One region of the Citrobacter enshiensis genome, then DNA from elsewhere that is predicted to be linked to it. Evidence: predicted binding sites of a transcription regulator. Region 1 holds the regulator's gene; the other holds the start of a gene.
The links. The regulator Fur, encoded in region 1, represses iron uptake genes when iron is present. The targets are predictions, from matches to a motif close to ATAATAATGAGAACNACTATCAA.

Region 1 (6,008 bases):
TTTATTTTTAGCTGTTCGCCTTTGGCGGCAGCATTTTATACGTCAAAGAGGATTAACATATGCGTACGTTTAGTGGCAAACGTAGTACGCTGGCGCTGGCTATTGCCGGTATCACAGCAATGTCGGGTTGGATGGTTGCGCCGCAGGCAAGCGCCGCGGGCTTTATCGACGATTCGACTTTAACAGGCGGTATTTATTACTGGCAGCGTGAGCGTGACCGTAAAGACGTCACGGATGAAGACAAATACAAAACCAACCTTTCACACGCGACCTGGAACGCCAACCTGGATTTCCAGTCGGGTTATGCAGCGGATATGTTCGGTCTGGATATTGCGGCGTTTACCGCAATTGAAATGGCGGAAAGTGACGACAGCGGACACCCTAACGAAATTGCATTCTCGAAAAAAAATAAAGGCTATGACGAAGATTACTCTGGCGATAAGAGTGGTATCAGCCTTTATAAAGCCGCTGCAAAATTTAAATATGGTCCGACCTGGGCACGTGCCGGTTATATTCAGCCAACCGGACAGACGCTGTTAGCGCCGCACTGGAGCTTTATGCCGGGTACCTATCAAGGGGCAGAAGCCGGAGCCAACTTTGACTATGGCGATGCGGGTGCGTTGAGCTTCTCCTATATGTGGGCCAACGAGTATAAAGCGCCGTGGCACATTGAAGTGGATAAATTCTACCAGGCTGATAAAAAGACCAAAGTCGATTACCTCCACTCCGTTGGCGCAAAATACGATTTCAAAAATGACCTTATTCTTGAGGCTGCCTTTGGTCAGTCTGAGGGCTATGTCGATCAGTACTTTGCCAAAGCCAGCTACAAATTCGATCTGGGTGGGAATCCGTTTACCACCAGTTACCAGTTCTACGGCGCACGCGATAAAGTTGATGACCGCAGTGTGAACGATATCTACGACGGCACTGCATGGTTGCAGGCACTGACTTTCGGTTACAAAGTGGCGGAAGTGGTCGATCTGCGTCTGGAAGGAACCTGGGTTAAAGCGGACGGGCAGCAGGGTTACTTCTTGCAGCGTATGACGCCGACCTACGCCTCCTCAAACGGTCGTCTGGATGTCTGGTGGGATAACCGTTCCGACTTTAACGCCAACGGCGAAAAAGCGGTCTTCTTCGGCGCGATGTATGACCTGAAGAACTGGAATCTGCCAGGTATGGCGCTGGGAGCATCGTACGTCTATGCCTGGGATGCAAAACCGGCTACCTGGCAGAGCAACCCGGATGCGTTCTACGACAAAAACAAAACCATCGAAGAATCCTCCTACAGTCTTGATGCGGTTTATACCATGCAAGAAGGACGTGCCAAAGGCACCATGTTTAAACTGCACTTCACCGAGTATGACAACCACTCCAACATCCCAAGCTGGAGCGGCGGTTATGGCAACATCTTCCAGGATGAGCGTGACGTGAAGTTCATGGTTATCGCCCCATTCACTATTTTCTGATGCCAGTCGCGGCAGGGTATTTCTCTGCCGCATCGTTGAGGACCGTTATATGAAAAAAATGTTACTCATCGCCATTATGGCGTCAGGGCTGGTGGCCTGCGCGCAATCTCCCGCACCCAAGGAAGATAGCCGCCTTAAAGAGGCATACAGTGCGTGCATTAACACCGCGCAAGGTTCACCGGAAAAAATCGAAGCCTGCCAAAGCGTATTAAATGTGCTGAAAAAAGAAGACCAGCATAAGCAGTTTGCTAACGAAGAAAGCGTGCGGGTACTGGATTACCAGCAATGTATTCAGGCGACACGTACGGGCAATGGTCAGGCGGTACAAGCCGATTGCGATAAAATCTGGAAAGAAATTCGCAGTAAAAACACAGTACAGTAAATGTACTCACTGGAAGGGAAAAAGACCTGCTTTGATAGCGGGTCTTTTTTTGGGCATAAAAAAGCCAACCGCGTGGTTGGCTCTTTGGGGGGCATATTACTTTGCGTCGTGCGCGTGTTCGTCTTCGCGGCAATCGCCTTCAGCGCAGTGACCGTAAAGATAGAGGCTATGGTTGGTTAAACGAATACCATGCTTAGTCGCAATTTCACGTTGGCGCGCTTCGATAGAATCATCGCTGAACTCGATCACTTTGCCACAATCGAGGCAAATAAGATGATCATGATGATGCTGTTGAGTCAGTTCAAAAACGGACTTACCGCCTTCAAAATTGTGGCGGGTCACGATACCGGCGTCATCGAACTGGTTCAGCACGCGATACACGGTCGCCAGACCAATTTCTTCACCCATGTCGATCAGACGTTTATACAAATCTTCCGCACTGACGTGATGGTTATCCGGTCCCTGAAGAACTTCCAGAATTTTTAAACGAGGAAGCGTTACTTTCAGGCCAGCCTTCTTTAATGCGGTATTGTTGTCAGTCATGCGGAATCTGTCCTGTTGCTAAACGATTCACTTCATTAAAGAAGTGACAGTAATTGCACTTGAGAGAATGCGTATCATTATAGAACTGCCATGTCTAAATGAAAACTGCAAGCCTCGGGCAAATATTATTAATCAAAACGTGGTACTGCCTACAATCACACTGTGCAATACCAGAATAACACCCGAACATTGTACAGGGATGGGCAGGAAAGTTACAAATTTGTAGCAATTATTTTGATTGGTTTTATCTATTGATGCGGCGCAGATAGTTTCTGCGCCGCACGAAATCAGGCGTTGATGATTTCGTCGAGATGCAGTTCGGCAGAAATCTGTTTAACCCATTTTTCAACGCGCTCAGCGGTCAGTTCCGGCTGACGGTCTTCGTCGATAGCCAGACCGACAAAATGATCGTCATCAGCAAGACCTTTGGAAGCTTCGAAGTGATAGCCAGCGGTTGGCCAGTGACCTACGATGGTCGCGCCGCGCGGTTCGATAATGTCGCGGATGGTGCCCAGCGCATCGCAGAAGTATTCTGCGTAGTCTTCCTGATCGCCGCAGCCAAACAGAGCCACCAGTTTACCATTGAAATCAATGTCTTCGAGGGTAGGGAAGAAGTCATCCCAGTCGCACTGTGCTTCACCGTAGTACCAGGTTGGAATACCTAACAGCAGAATGTCATACCCTTCCAGGTCTTCTTTACTGCTTTTCGCAATGTCATGAACATCGGCAACGTCTTTACCAAGCTGTTTTTGAATCATTTTTGCGATATTTTCGGTATTACCGGTGTCGCTGCCGAAAAAGATGCCAGTGATTGCCATGAGTAAAATAACCTCTTGAAACTTATTGAAATGGTGGTGGCGTATTGCCCACGGATAAGGGCAATCATAGCAGATCAGTCAGGCATGCGGAAACAGCAAACACGCAGGACTGCACTCTGTGCTACACGATTTATGATTTAGAGCAGAAATTCAGACAGACCCCTGGCCACGCAGCGAGATAAGCTGGTTTGTCAGCATCTCTTCAATGAGCTCACTGCGGCTCATATTGCGTGCTTCCGCCAGTTCATTCAGCGCATCCACGGCATCAGCATTCAGCTTCAGTTCGACACGCTTAAGCCCACGAACCTTGTCGCGTTTAAGCTGATTACGCTTGTTAATGCGTAGCTGTTCATCACGCGAAAGCGGATTGGTTTTGGGTCGTCCCGGGCGACGCTCGTGCGCGAACAGATCTAATGTCGTACGGTCCGTTTGTTCTTTGGCCATGATTTTGGTGACTTCGGGGAAACAATCAGCCAGGCGTATGCCCGGATGGATAGCGCGCCATCATACATCAGCGAGTGAGGCACGCCAACGTCCACGCACGTAATCGCGCGCGGACGCTGAGTTTTTAATCAGTTAGCCTTATCCGCCAGATACCGGCGTATCGCGCGTAGCACGGCATCCGGTTTTTCTGCATGCACCCAATGGCCAGCACCCGCAATCACATGCGCCCGGGCCTGAGGAAATTGGGTCAGTAAATCGTGACGATAGGCCTCGGTGACGTAGGGGGAATTGCCGCCTGGGATAAACAATGCCGGATGATCCCAGGCGGGAATGGTTTCCCACCCCACGATATGCGGGTACTGCTCCCACAATACGGGCACGTTAAAGCGCCACTCGCCATCGACATACGACTTTAACAGGAACTGGATCACGCCTTCTTCCTGGAGGTGCTGGCGCATGACGGCTGCCGCCTGCTGGCGTGTTTGCGCGTCAGATTCGGTCACGGCGTTGATCGCGGCAAAGATCTCATCGTGGCGGCGCACGTGATAATCAACCGGCGCAATATCAATCGCCACCAGTTGATCAATACGATCCGGCGCCAGTGCGGTCAGCGCCATGACGGCTTTTCCGCCCATTGAGTGACCAATGAAGGTGGCTTTTTCGATATTCGCAGCGTCCAGGGTATCCAGCAGATCCTGCGCCATCGCCGGGTAATTCATCTCCGCTGAGCGGGGAGAAAGACCGTGGTTACGCATATCAACCTGGATGATGTCGTGATCCTCTACAAGATCGCGCGCCAGTATGCCGAGGTTATCAAGGCTACCAAACAAGCCGTGAACAAGGACGATGGGAGAATTATTGTGCAGCTTTTGTGCAGATTGCGCTCGGATGTTCAATTTCATGGCAAAGTTCTTTTTTTCGCTCTGTCGGGTTAGGGTATTATGTTGACCATTCTGCCACGGGGCTGCAACAACTACGGTTTACTCCGAGTTTTTCTGACAGCCTGGCTTGACGCTATCCGCTGTTGGGATTTGCCCCTATAATCCCAACGACTTGTATTCAGATAAGACACCGCACTGGATTAAGATGAAAACGATTGAAGTTGATGATGAACTCTATAGCTATATTGCCAGCCACACCAAGCATATCGGCGAGAGCGCATCCGACATTTTACGGCGTATGTTGAAATTTTCCGCCGCATCACAGCCTGTCACTCCGGCGGCGAAAGAGGTGCGCACAGCGCAACCCGCTATCGTTGAAGCGAAGCCGGTCAACCCCGTAAAAGATAAAGTGCGCGCCATGCGTGAACTTCTGCTCTCCGATGAATATGCGGAGCAGAAGAAAGCGGTAAATCGCTTTATGTTGGTACTGTCTACACTTTACTCACTGGATCACAACGCGTTTGCTGAGGCGACGGATTCGTTGCACGGTCGTACGCGCGTATATTTTGCGGCAGACGAGCAGACTCTGCTGAAAAATGGTAATCAAACCAAGCCGAAACACGTGCCAGGCACGCCGTATTGGGTGATCACCAACACCAACACCGGCCGTAAATGCAGCATGATTGAACACATCATGCAATCAATGCAATTCCCGGCGGAATTGATTGAAAAGGTTTGCGGAACAATCTAAACGTTGCATTAAAAGGACCAGGCAATGGCAATCCACAAGCGTGCAGGTCAGCCTGCGCAACAGAGTGATTTAATTAATGTCGCCCAACTGACGGCGCAATACTATGTATTGAAACCGGAAGCAGGGAATGCGGAGCACGCGGTGAAGTTCGGAACTTCCGGGCATCGCGGCAGCGCCGGTCGTCATAGTTTTAATGAACTGCACATTCTGGCCATTGCCCAGGCGATTGCTGAAGAGCGTGCGAAAAACGGCATCACTGGCCCTTGCTATGTGGGTAAAGATACTCACGCACTGTCCGAGCCTGCCTTTATTTCCGTTCTGGAAGTACTGGCGGCGAACGGTGTCGATGTCATTGTTCAGGAAAACAACGGCTTTACGCCGACGCCTGCGGTTTCGAATGCGATCCTGGTCCATAACAAAAAAGGCGGTCCGCTGGCTGACGGCATCGTGATTACGCCGTCCCACAACCCGCCGGAAGATGGCGGTATTAAATACAATCCGCCCAATGGCGGCCCGGCGGATACCAACGTTACCAAAGTGGTTGAAGACAGGGCTAACGCGCTGCTCGCGGATGGTCTGAAAGGCGTAAAACGCATTTCACTGGATGCGGCAATGGCCTCCGGTCATGTGAAAGAGCAGGATCTGGTGCAGCCATTCGTTGAAGGGCTGGCGGATATCGTCGATATGGCGGCGATTCAAAAAGCGGGCCTGACGCTGGGCGTC
Region 2 (6,008 bases), 550 kb from region 1:
GCTGCCGCTGCCTGAGCCTTATGTCGTGCCCGGCGGACGTTTTCGGGAGATCTATTACTGGGATAGCTATTTCACGATGCTGGGACTGGCTGAAAGCGACCACTGGGATAACGTCGCGAATATGGTCGCCAATTTCGGCTACGAAATTGACAGTTGGGGCCATATTCCCAACGGCAACCGCAGCTATTATTTAAGCCGTTCACAGCCCCCCTTCTTCGCGTTGATGGTGGAGTTGCTGGCGCAACATGAGGGCGATGACGCCCTGAAAAAATATCTGCCGCAGTTGCAAAAAGAGTATGCCTGGTGGATGGAGGGGGCAGAATCTCTTCAGCCAGGGCAACAACATAAGCGGGTGGTCAAACTCGACGACGGCACGGTGTTGAACCGTTACTGGGATGAGCGTGACACGCCGCGTCCGGAATCCTGGGTAGAAGATATCGCCACCGCGAAGAGCAATCCGAATCGCCCGGCCACGGAAATTTATCGCGACCTGCGATCGGCGGCCGCCTCCGGTTGGGATTTTAGCTCCCGCTGGATGGATGATCCGCAACAACTCAGTACCACCCGAACTACCAGTATCGTCCCTGTCGACCTCAATGCGCTGCTGTATAAAATGGAAAAAATTCTCGCCCGCGCCAGTAAAGCCGCAGGCGACGATGCCAAAGCCAGCCAGTACGAAACCCTCGCCAGTGCGAGACAAAAAGGGATCGAGGACCATCTGTGGAATGCACAAGAGGGGTGGTACGCTGACTACGATCTGAAGAGCAAAAAAGTCCGTAATCAACTGACGGCGGCGACGCTGTTCCCGCTGTATGTGAATGCTGCGGCAAACGATCGGGCCAGCAAAGTGGCGGCGGCAACCCAGGCGCATTTACTGCAACCAGGCGGCCTTGCCACGACGTCGGTGAAAAGCGGGCAACAGTGGGATGCCCCCAATGGCTGGGCGCCGTTACAGTGGGTCGCGACCGAAGGGTTACAAAATTATGGTCAGGATACGGTGGCCATGGATGTCAGCTGGCGTTTTCTGACCAATGTTCAACACACCTGGGAGCGCGAGAAAAAGCTGGTCGAGAAGTATGATGTTAGCAGCACCGGGACGGGTGGCGGTGGTGGCGAGTATCCGCTGCAGGATGGGTTTGGCTGGACTAACGGCGTTACTCTGAAAATGCTCGATCTGATTTGCCCCAAAGAAAAACCGTGCGACAACGTACCCACTACGCGCCCCACGCCGACAGAGACCGCGCAGCCTGCGCCACAAAAGCAGGCGACACCCTCTACCCCGTAAGCAGGATGAAATGACCCGGCAGAGCGCCGGGTCAGCTTTTATCAGAAACTGTAGCTCGCGCCGACCTGAACCGTGCGGTCGCGACCAATCCAGCAGTTGGTGCTGTCATAACAGCTGAAGGTCTCTTTGTTGGTAATATTCTGCGCGCTGGCTTTCAACGTGACGCCAGTCAGCGACGGGAGCGCTTCCCCCAGACGATAAGATACGGCCATGTCGTACTGCGTGGTGCCGCCAAGCTTGCCCCCTTTGTTATCCGGTGAGATCTCCATCGGCCCGGTATAACGCGCTCCGGCGCCCATATTCAGTCCTCGCAGAACCGTCTCATCAAAGGTGTAGTCGCCCCACAGGTTAAACGCGTTTTCGGGTACCTGCGTCGGGCGCTTACCTTCGTAAGTCTCATCTTCGGTATTGATGGCATGGGTATAGGCGTAGTTGGCGATCAGCGTGATGTTATCCGCCGGGCGGCTCACGACAGATACCTCTGCCCCTTTCGACTCTATCTCGCCGGTCTGACGGTAATCCCAGGTTGGCGTAGCGGAGAGGACGTTTTTCTGGCGAATGTTGAACACCGAGGCGGTAAAGGTGGTGGCATATTCTGCCAGCAGGTATTTCACCCCGCCCTCAACCTGCTTGCTGGTGGTCGGCTTCACATCCTTTGCCGTCAATGTACCTTGTGGCGAAATCGGCTTAAAGCCTTCGGAGTAGCTGATGAACGGGGAGATGCCATTTTCGAAGGCGTACAGCGCGCCAAGACGCTTGGTTACGCGATCCTGCGAGATCCATGTTTTATCGCCGTTTTGCATATCATCCGTGGTGGTGGAACGGTAGTCGTCGTAACGTACGCTCGCCAGCAGATTCAGCCCGCCAAATTCCACCTGATCCTGCAAATAGTAGCCATTCTGCTGGTAGGAAAGTCGGTTTTTCTGCGCGGTATAAAGCCCGAGTTCATCGCTGTGAATTTGATGATAGTTCGGATCGCGCATATCGATCCCCGGCGTGTTGCTGGCATAACGATACAAGTAATGGCTGTCGAGTTTTTGGTAGTCAAAACCCGCCAGAAAATGATGTTTCCAGTCACCCAGTTCAAGCGTTTTGGTCACCTGGTTGTCGATATTAACGCTCTTCAGATCTTCATCGGTGGTGTACGCAAAACGATTTAATTCCCACACCGGATTCGTGCCATTCCCGGTTGAGTAGACGCTACGCTGGTGCGTATCGACATCAAAATAGCGGGCTTTCTGCGTAAAACCCCAGCCATTGTCAAACTGGTGTTCAAAACTGTACCCCAGCATCCATTGCCGCTGTTTGAAACCACTCCACTCATCCCCGGCATAGTCACGGGGATCGGCATACCCTGAGCGCAAATAGGCAATGGGCAGCGGGTTGGAAGGCGACAACGACGGCGTATTCTGCGCCAGCGCATCGATGGTCAGGCGCGTTTTATTATCCGGCTGCCAGGTGACAGAGGGTGCCACCAGATAGTTTTCATAACGCGTGGTGTGCGGCTGATCGTCACCTTCCGTCGCTTTGCCCAGCAGACGGTAGTTCCAGTCGCTGTCGCTGATTTGCCCGGTCGAATCCAGATAACCTTCTTTCAGATTGCGGGTCCCGGTCGTAAAGCCCATTTCCGTTTTTTGTTCCGCTTGCGGCTTTTTCCCCTGAATGTTAACCAGCCCGCCAGGCGATCCATTCCCATAAAGCACCGATGCCGGACCTTTCAGGATATCCACGCTTTCAATCATCAGGGGATCGATCCGTGCCTTGGTATTGCCAGTCACGTTATAGGGGAGCTGCAGGCCGTTGTAATACTCCTGCTCTACCGTAAAACCACGAATTTTGTATTCGCTCATGTACGAGGTACTGCCCCGCACTTCCGTAGATACGCCCGGCGCGTAGCGTAAGATCTCATTCACCGAGTTCGCGTGGCGCTGCTCGATCTCTTTACTGTCGATGGTGTTAATGACCTGCGGCGTTTTGCTTTCCGGCACAGCCGACTTGGTGGCGCTGTTGGTCCAGGCGGGCAGCAGACTCTCCTGACCGGCGGCCGTCACGACAATGGTTGATTCTTCGGCATAGGACGGGAGTGTCAGTGCCAGGGTGATACATCCAGAGAGCGCGCGCAACGTAAAACAATGGGTGGTTTTCATGGGTTAATTATTATATGAGAAATGGAACGACAATTATTCGCATTTTCATTAACAAATCAAGCGATCCCTCCCCCTTTACATTCACGTAGTTACGGAACCTGCGGAAAGAAAAACGGCCCCCGCAGGAGCCGTTCTGTTAATTTCGCCGCAGGAGTCGAAAGACGCCCAGCACAAGAATCGCACCAACGACGGCCACCAGGAAACTATTCAAATTGAATCCACTGATACTGCCGCCAATGCCAAACATGGTCGCCAACCATCCACCGACAACTGCACCCACGATACCGAGAATGCAGGTCAGGAAAAAACCTCCACCATCACGGCCCGGCATGATCAGTTTGGCGATAACACCTGCAATCAGACCAAAAACAATCCAGGCAATAATTCCCATTTTCAGGCCCTCTTTCCAGTGAACGCATGCGCAAGACGCTCTTGCACTCGCACCCTAAGTATAGGCAAGCCACGATTCTGTGCTTTTGGGGGCCGCCTTAATTCGTTCAGTTTGAAAAAAAATTTCACCCATTTGTATTAAGTTCTGCCACGAAATGCCGATAATTGACGACAGTCTGTCAGGTATCCAGGAGTCATTAGGCGTGAGTCATTACCATGAGCAGTTCCTGAAGCAAAATCCATTGGCGGTGTTAGGCGTTCTTCGTGACCTCAATAAAAATCAGGTTCCGTTACGCATTTCCTGGTCGGGAGGCCAGCTCATCAGCAAAATTCTCTCGGTCAGCCCGGAGAGTCTGGTGATGGATTTCGGCAGTCAGGAGAATGAAAATCTTGCTGTTCAGCGCGCCAGACAGATAACCATTACCGCCGAAACGCAGGGTGCGAAAGTCGAATTTACGTTACCGCAGCTGCAGAGCGGCGAATACCAGCAGCTTCCGGCGTTTATGACTGCACTACCGCCCACCCTGTGGTTTGTACAACGACGCGAATATTTCCGTATCTGCGCCCCGCTGCATCCTCCCTACGTCTGCTCGGCAAAAATGCCGGACAACAGCACGCTGCGTTTTCGCTTATTCGACCTCTCTCTCGGCGGAATGGGCGCGTTGCTGGAAGGCGCCAAACCCGAAGGGTTGAAGGAGGGAATGCGGTTTTCTCAGATTGAACTCAACATGGGCGAATGGGGAATTTTCCATTTTGACGCGCAGCTCATCTCGATTAGCGAGCGTAAAGTGATCGACGGGAAAAATGAAACGATCACCACTCCCCGCCTGAGTCTGCGTTTTCTTAACGTCAGCCCGGCGGTGGAGCGGCAATTACAGCGGATTATCTTTTCGCTGGAGCGCGAAGCGCGGGAAAAAGCGAATAAGGTGCGCGAGTAACATCAACCCCGGTTACATGGCATTCAGCGCTTGCTGAAGTTTCCAGATGTAGCGCGGTGCCTGTGGCGCAGGATGGTTATCGGCAACATGTTCGATAAACTCATCAGGGTCAAGATCGTTGATCTTGCTGATCGCTTTTTTCCTGTCAGAGGAGAACGTGCGCAGCAGCGCCCCGGCCCCGTTCGCGTAGGAAACCACCAGCGCATATTGCATCACCTGCGGATCTTCGATTCCGGCCAGCGGACCGTTTTCCAGAATGCTCAGATAGGCGGCACCCATGGAGATATTACGTTCCGGATTTTTCAACTCGCTGGTCGACGGTTCGCCACTCCACCCCATTCGGCGATACACATCCCGTCCGGAGGTAGAGGCTTTCAACTGCATCAATCCTACGGCATTCGATTTACTGACCGCATTAGGGTTACCGCCGGATTCAATCGCGATAATCGCGGTGATCAGCTGCGGGTCCACGCCCCAGGCCGCACCGGCTTTTTCGCTGATCGGCATCCATTGCATCGCGCGTTTGACCGGAACTTCCGCATTCCAGGGCGGATTTTTATAATCCTGTTTTGAACTACAACCCGCCAGTAACACGATTAAAAAAGCAAACCATCTCAATTTCACTTCGTCTATCCTTTTCGCCGGAATCCATCGTTGAGGTGACAACAACACAACGTTGCGCTGAAACTTCAGCAGGCCGGATAAGCAAAGCACTACCCGGCAAAACGTTCTAATATATGCGGCATGATATACATTTGCATTCTATTGTCAGCAAGGAATTGCCATGTCTTTGTTTCATTTAATTGCTCCATCGGGCTACTGCATCAACCAACAAGCTGCATTACGCGGGCTTACGCGCCTTAGGGAAACGGGGCATCAGGTGAATAACGCTTCTGTCATCCATCGCCGTGAACAGCGCTTTGCCGGAACGGAAGCAGAACGCCTGGCCGACGTGAATTCCCTCGCCAGCCTGACCACTGCCGATACCATTGTGATGCCGGTGCGTGGCGGTTACGGCGCCAGCCGTTTGCTGGAGAACATTGACTGGCAGGCCCTGACGGCCCGACAACAGCACAATCCGTTACTGATCTGCGGACACAGCGACTTTACCGCCATTCAGTCCGGTTTACTCGCCCACGGCAACGTCATCACCTTTAGCGGCCCAATGCTGGCGGCTAACTTTGGCGCTGAAGAAATGAATGCCTTCACGGAATACCATTTCTGGCTCGCGCTACGCAACGCGCAATA

Region 2: the regulator Fur is predicted to act here: its motif matches at 3,459-3,481, upstream of P2W74_RS13600 (TonB-dependent siderophore receptor).

Annotation. Positions count from the first base shown of each region.
Region 1 covers NZ_CP119862.1:3,350,160-3,356,167, reverse strand. The annotation lists gene chiP (chitoporin ChiP) at 60-1,466, shown strand; gene P2W74_RS16145 (ChiQ/YbfN family lipoprotein) at 1,516-1,848, shown strand; gene fur (ferric iron uptake transcriptional regulator) at 1,945-2,391, opposite strand; gene fldA (flavodoxin FldA) at 2,679-3,209, opposite strand; gene ybfE (LexA regulated protein) at 3,360-3,653, opposite strand; gene ybfF (esterase) at 3,782-4,555, opposite strand; gene seqA (replication initiation negative regulator SeqA) at 4,740-5,285, shown strand; gene pgm (phosphoglucomutase (alpha-D-glucose-1,6-bisphosphate-dependent)) at 5,310-6,008, shown strand, end outside.
Region 2 covers NZ_CP119862.1:2,799,466-2,805,473, forward strand. The annotation lists gene P2W74_RS13595 (alpha,alpha-trehalase) at 1-1,285, shown strand, start outside; gene P2W74_RS13600 (TonB-dependent siderophore receptor) at 1,327-3,432, opposite strand; gene P2W74_RS13605 (GlsB/YeaQ/YmgE family stress response membrane protein) at 3,569-3,823, opposite strand; gene ycgR (flagellar brake protein YcgR) at 4,026-4,760, shown strand; gene emtA (membrane-bound lytic murein transglycosylase EmtA) at 4,773-5,384, opposite strand; gene ldcA (muramoyltetrapeptide carboxypeptidase) at 5,545-6,008, shown strand, end outside.